Regions from separate parts of the Streptomyces sp. CY-1 genome, predicted to be linked through region 1. Evidence: predicted binding sites of a transcription regulator. Region 1 holds the regulator's gene; the other holds the start of a gene.
What was found. Region 1 encodes HrcA, which represses chaperone genes, less so after heat shock. Its sites were predicted from a motif close to TTNGCACTCNGNNNNNCNGAGTGCNAA; they were not measured.

Region 1 (3,447 bases):
CGGTAGGCCCCGACGGCGGCCGTGTCGGCGTTGGCCGGCTGCGGCATGAACAGGTTGACACCGAAGTGCCGGCCGGTCAGTCCTCGGAGCTGTTTGATCTCCTCATACATCGCTTCCGGCGTCTTGTAGCCGGCAGCGAGGAAACCGAGGCCACCGGCCTCGGAGACAGTGGCGGCGAGCTGCGGGCAGGAGGCTCCACCCGCCATCGGCGCCTGCACGATCGGGTACCGGTAGAGATCGGTCAGCGCGGAGGACATGGCCACATCGTGCCATGCCCTCCGTAGGGGCTCACCACCGGATCAGCGGCGCCCTTCACGGGCCGTATCGCGGCCCGGAAGCGCCTACCGTCCGTTGAACGCGTCCTTCAGCCGCGAGAACAGCCCCTGCTGCCCCGGCTTACCGCACTCCCCCGGGGGACAACCCCCGTACCCCCGGCCGGAGCGCGCCTACCGCCCGTTGAACGCGTCCTTCAAGCGCGAGAACAGCCCCTGCTGCCCCGGCTTACCGCACTCCCCCGGGGGACAACCCCCGTACCCCCGGCCGGAGCGCGCCTACCGCCCGTTGAACGCGTCCTTCAAGCGCGAGAACAGCCCCTGCTGCCCCGGCTTGAATTCGCCGACCGGGCGCTCCTCGCCGCGCAGCTTGGAGAGCCGCCGCAGCAGCTCCTCCTGCTCCGGGTCGAGCTTGGTCGGGGTGGTCACCTCGACATGCACGATCAGATCGCCCCGCCCGCCGCCCCGCAGATGGGTGACGCCGCGCTGGTGGAGCGGGATCGACTGGCCGGACTGGGTGCCGGGCCGGATGTCGACCTCCTCCAGACCGTCCAGCGTCTCCAGCGGGACCTTGGTGCCCAGCGACGCCGCCGTCATCGGGATCGTCACCGTGCAGTGCATATCGTCGCCGCGCCGCTGGAAGACCGGGTGCGGGACCTCGTGGATCTCCACATACAGGTCGCCCGCCGGGCCGCCGCCCGGTCCGACCTCGCCCTCACCGGCCAACTGGATCCTGGTGCCGTTGTCCACACCGGCGGGGATCTTCACGGTCAGGGTGCGCCGCGAGCGGATCCGGCCGTCGCCCGCGCACTCCGGGCACGGGGTCGGCACCACGGTGCCGAAGCCCTGGCACTGGGGGCACGGCCGCGAGGTCATGACCTGGCCCAGGAAGGACCGCGTCACCTGCGAGACCTCACCGCGGCCACGGCACATGTCACAGGTCTGCGCCGAGGTGCCCGGCGCCGCGCCCTCGCCGCTGCACGTCGTGCAGACGACCGCGGTGTCGACCTGGATGTCCTTGGTGGTCCCGAACGCGGCCTCGCTGAGCTCCACGTCCAGCCGGATCATCGCGTCCTGACCGCGCCGGGTCCTGGAGCGCGGACCGCGCTGCGAGGCGGTCCCGAAGAACGCGTCCATGATGTCGGAGAAGTTGCCGAAGCCCCCTCCGAAGCCGCCGGCGCCACCGCCGCCCGCCCCGGACATCGGGTCCCCGCCCAGGTCGTAGACCTGCTTCTTCTGTGGGTCCGACAAGACCTCGTAAGCGGCGTTGATCTCCTTGAACCGCTCCTGGGTCTTCGGATCCGGGTTCACATCCGGATGCAGCTCGCGTGCGAGCCGGCGGAATGCCTTCTTGATCTGGTCCTGCGAGGCATCACGCGGCACGCCCAGGACTGCGTAGTAGTCCGTCGCCACTTACGACTCCGCCAGGATCTGTCCGACGTAACGTGCCACTGCGCGTACCGCTCCCATCGTTCCGGGGTAGTCCATGCGGGTCGGTCCGACCACGCCGAGTTTGGCGACCGCCTCGTCGCCGGAACCGTAGCCGACCGCGACGACCGAGGTGGCGTTGAGCCCCTCGTGAGCATTCTCATGCCCGATCCGCACGGTCATACCCGAGTCCTTGGCCTCGCCCAGCAACTTGAGGAGGACGACATGCTCCTCGAGTGCCTCCAGGACGGGCCGGATCGTCAGGGGGAAATCATGCACGAAACGCGTGAGGTTCGCGGTGCCGCCGATCATCAGCCGCTCCTCGGTCTCCTCCACAAGCGTCTCGAGCAAGGTCGACAGCACGATCGAGACGGTCCCCCGGTCCTCCTGTTCGAAGGACTCCGGAAGATCCTGCACCAACTGCGGCACATCCGCGAAACGCCGCCCCACGACCCGGCTGTTGAGCCGGGCGCGCAGATCGGCCAGCGAGTCCTCGGTGATCGGGGTGGGGCAGTCCACCATGCGCTGCTCCACCCGGCCGGTGTCCGTGATCAGCACCAGCATCACCCGGGCCGTGGCCAGCGGCAGCAGCTCCACATGGCGCACCGTCGAACGGGTCAGCGACGGATACTGCACCACCGCCACCTGCCGGGTGAGCTGCGCCAGCAGCCGGACCGTGCGGCCCACCACGTCATCGAGGTCGACCGCGCCGTCCAGGAAGTTCTGAATGGCCCGCCGCTCCGGGCTGGACAGCGGCTTCACACCGGCCAGCTTGTCCACGAAGAGGCGATAGCCCTTGTCCGTGGGGATCCGCCCGGCGCTCGTATGCGGCTGGGCGATGAATCCCTCGTCCTCCAGAGCGGCCATGTCGTTACGCACCGTGGCCGGGGAGACCCCCAGCCGGTGCCGCTCGGTGAGCGCCTTGGAGCCGACCGGCTCCTCCGTCCCCACATAGTCCTGGACAATGGCACGCAGCACCTCGAGTCTGCGTTCGCTGAGCACCCCGCGCACCTCCAGTCCAGCGGTCTCATCAGGTCGTCCGCCTGGCACTCACCGGGCACGAGTGCCAGAACCCCCCTGCCAGTGTACGGCGGGGTGCGGTGGCATGGGCAAGAGCCGCCGCACGGCAGCAACTCTCCCCCATCCCCGTTGAGCTAGCGTCGCGGTATGGAGACGTGTTGGGAAGAGGCGGGCTGGGAGCGGCTCGCGCCCGGTGTGGCCCGCCGTCGGCTGCCGGAGTGGGACGAGACGGTCGGCGTGGTCGTCGGCCGGACCGACATCCTCGTCGTGGACACCGGCGCGACCCTGCGCGCCGGGGCCGAGCTGCGCGCCCTGATCACCCGGCTGACCGGCCGCCGCCCCACCCGGATCGCGCTCACCCATCCGCACTTCGACCACGTCCTGGGCTCGGCCGCCTTCGCGGGCTGCGAGGTGTACGGGGCCACGGGCGTGGACGAGCTGCTGCGCCGTGAGCGGGAGACGCTGCGCGAGGACGCGATCCGCCACGGGGTGGACCGGAACGCCGCCACCGAGGCCGTGGACCATCTGGTCGGCCCGCACCATCTGGTCTCCGGGGAGCTCACCCTGGACCTGGGCGACCGGCCGGTGCTGCTGGCCAATGTGGGACCCGGCCACACCGCCCATGACCTGGCCGTTCTGGTGCCCGGCCAACCCGAGGTGGTCTTCTGCGGCGATCTGGTGGAGGAGTCCGGCCCGCCCCAGGCCGGGCCCGACGCGATCCCCGGCC
Region 2 (3,447 bases), 1.3 Mb from region 1:
CAGCCGCGTCGCGGTGGCGAGCTCCTTCACCGGGTCGTAGTCGCGGAGCCCGGCGAGCAGCGCCTGCCCCTCGTCGCCGAGCAGTGAGTCGAAGGCGTCAACGTCCACATGGCCCATTCTCCCCGCTCCCGCGGGCGCATTCGCCCGCGTACGGCGCGCATATCCACGCCTCTGGACCGAAGATCGCTTATGTGATGATGATCAAGACTGGTTTTCCTCGCTCTCTGGTTCTCGTCGGCGCGGCGGCCGTGCTCACGGCCTGCGGATCCCTCGGCGCCGCCACCGAGCCGCACACCGGCTCCCGTCACGGCGCTCCCATGCCGCCGGCCTCCCTCGCCTCCCGGCTGGACGACCCGCCGTCGCCCTCGCGGCCGCCATCCGGACGGGAGCCGGAGCGGCGGCCACCGGCGTCGTCCGGGCCGGGGCACGAGGAGTACGAGGGCGAGGCCCGGGACGGCGCGTTCCCGGACGGGTCGCCGCGCTCCGGTGACCCCTCGGCGTCGGCCCCGGCCGCGGGGCCGTGCGGCGCGTGTGCCGGGCTGCCGCGCACGGCCCCGATGGGCACGCCCGACGGCTACCGCCGCTGGGGGCTGGACCGGCCGCTGGAGCGGCCTCCGGCCCCGCCCGCCGTCAAACCCGCGCTCGGGCGGTCGGGGCCGCAGGAGTGGGGGCTGCCGCCGATCGTGCGGCAGGTGCCCACCGACAAGCGGGTGGTCTTCGTGACGATCGACGACGGGATCGAGAAGGACCCGCGCTTCGTGGAGCAGGCCCGCGAGCTCGGGCTGCCGTTCACCGCGTTCCTCACCGACAACGTGATCGGGGACCACTACGACTACTTCGACCGGTTGCGCCGGCTCGGCAACCCCATGGAGAACCACACCCTCACCCATCCCAGCCTGGCCGGTATGGCCTACGACGACCAGGTGCGGGAGATCTGCGGCCAGCGGGACAACCTGTGGGACCACTTCGGTCAAGCCCCGCGCCTCTTCCGTCCCCCTTTCGGGGACTACGACGAGACGACGCTGCGGGCGGCGGGCTTCTGCGGGGCGCGGACGGTGGTGCTGTGGCGCGCCGAGATGGAGACCGGCGGGCTCGCCTACCGCTCCGGCGACCATCTGCTGCCGGGGGACATCATCCTCGCGCACTTCCGGGGGCCGGATCAGCTCGAGGGCCAGTCGATGACCGAGTGGATCACGGCGCTGGTGCGGGCGATCCAGGCCCAGGGATTCACGATCGGGCAACTGGAGGACTATGTGTGACGGCCCTGGGGGGAGGGCGTGGCGGGCGGCGGCGATGAGGTGGCGAGCGGGGGCCGCCACCATGTCGCTTGGCACTCTAGTTGACTGAGTGCTAACCGCGTCATAATGTCGAGGCTGGCACTCGGGACCGATGAGTGCCAAGGGATACAGCGACGGGCAGGTCCGGCACCCGCGACGACGGATCCACCTGGTCGCCACCTCAGACAGTTGACCCCGTGAGATCTCCGAAGGGGGAGGTCGGATCGTGACGACCACCAGCTCCAAGGTTGCCATCAAGCCGCTCGAGGACCGCATTGTGGTCCAGCCGCTCGACGCCGAACAGACCACGGCTTCGGGCCTGGTCATTCCGGACACCGCCAAGGAAAAGCCCCAGGAGGGCGTCGTCCTGGCCGTGGGCCCGGGCCGCTTCGAGGACGGCAAGCGCCTTCCGCTCGACGTCTCCGTCGGTGACGTCGTGCTCTACAGCAAGTACGGCGGCACCGAGGTGAAGTACAGCGGCGAGGAGTACCTCGTCCTCTCGGCTCGCGACGTCCTCGCGATCGTCGAGAAGTAATCACCGAAGTTTTGCCTATGAGCCGCGCCCCGGTGCCCGCGTCTGAAACCGGGGTCGGGGCGCGGTTCGTTTGAGAGGACATACGGAACTCATGGCGAAGATCCTGAAGTTCGACGAGGACGCCCGTCGCGCCCTCGAGCGCGGCGTCAACAAGCTTGCGGACACCGTCAAGGTGACGATCGGCCCCCGTGGCCGCAACGTCGTCATCGACAAGAAGTTCGGTGCTCCGACCATCACCAACGACGGTGTCACGATCGCCCGCGAGGTCGAGGTCGAGGACCCGTACGAGAACCTGGGCGCCCAGCTCGTCAAGGAGGTGGCGACCAAGACCAACGACATCGCGGGTGACGGCACCACCACCGCGACCGTGCTGGCCCAGGCCCTGGTCCGCGAGGGCCTGAAGAACGTGGCCGCGGGCGCCTCCCCGGCCGCCCTCAAGAAGGGCATCGACGCGGCGGTCAAGGCCGTCTCGGACGACCTGCTGGCCACCGCCCGCCCGATCGACGAGAAGTCCGACATCGCCGCCGTGGCCGCGCTGTCCGCGCAGGACAAGCAGGTCGGCGAGCTGATCGCCGAGGCGATGGACAAGGTCGGCAAGGACGGTGTCATCACCGTCGAGGAGTCCAACACCTTCGGCCTGGAGCTCGACTTCACCGAGGGCATGGCCTTCGACAAGGGCTACCTCTCGCCGTACATGGTCACCGACCAGGAGCGGATGGAGGCCGTCCTCGAGGACCCGTACATCCTGATCCACCAGGGCAAGATCGCCTCGATCCAGGACCTGCTGCCGCTCCTGGAGAAGATCATCCAGGCCAACGCCAGCAAGCCGCTGCTGATCATCGCCGAGGACGTGGAGGGCGAGGCCCTCTCGACCCTCGTCGTCAACAAGATCCGCGGCACCTTCAACGCCGTCGCGGTGAAGGCCCCGGGCTTCGGTGACCGTCGTAAGGCCATGCTCGGCGACATCGCCACCCTTACGGGCGGCACCGTCATCGCCGAAGAGGTCGGCCTCAAGCTGGACCAGGTCGGTCTGGACGTGCTGGGCACCGCCCGCCGCGTGACCGTCACCAAGGACGACACCACGATCGTCGACGGTGGCGGCAAGAGCGACGAGGTCACCGGCCGCGTCAACCAGATCAAGGCCGAGATCGAGGCCACGGACTCCGACTGGGACCGCGAGAAGCTTCAGGAGCGGCTCGCGAAGCTGGCCGGCGGCGTATGCGTGATCCGCGTGGGCGCGGCCACCGAGGTCGAGCTCAAGGAGAAGAAGCACCGTCTGGAGGACGCCATCTCCGCGACCCGCGCCGCGGTCGAGGAGGGCATCGTCTCCGGTGGTGGCTCCGCGCTGGTCCACGCCGCGAAGGTGCTGGAGAACGGCCTGGGCCTGGAGGGCGACGAGGCCACCGGTGTCGCGGTCGTCCGCCGCGCCGCGGTCGAGCCGCTGCGCTGGATCGCCGAGAACGCCGGTCTCGAGGGCTACGTCATCACCTCGAAGGTCGCCGAGCTCGAGAAGGGCCACGGCTACAACGCGGCCACCGAGGAGTACGGCGACCTGGTGAAGGCCGGCGTCATCGACCCGGTCAAGGTCACCCGCTCCGCGCTGGAGAACGCGGCGTCGATCGCCTCGCTGCTGCT

Region 2: the regulator HrcA is predicted to act here: its motif matches at 1,328-1,354, upstream of groES (co-chaperone GroES).

The regions. Positions count from the first base shown of each region.
Region 1 is NZ_CP178393.1:3,985,014-3,988,460, forward strand. It holds gene ACK1X7_RS17385 (nitronate monooxygenase) at 1-257, opposite strand, end outside; gene dnaJ (molecular chaperone DnaJ) at 552-1,685, opposite strand; gene hrcA (heat-inducible transcriptional repressor HrcA) at 1,686-2,702, opposite strand; gene ACK1X7_RS17400 (MBL fold metallo-hydrolase) at 2,868-3,447, shown strand, end outside.
Region 2 is NZ_CP178393.1:5,323,623-5,327,069, reverse strand. It holds gene ACK1X7_RS22695 (class I SAM-dependent methyltransferase) at 1-117, opposite strand, end outside; gene ACK1X7_RS22690 (polysaccharide deacetylase family protein) at 195-1,259, shown strand; gene groES (co-chaperone GroES) at 1,504-1,812, shown strand; gene groL (chaperonin GroEL) at 1,904-3,447, shown strand, end outside.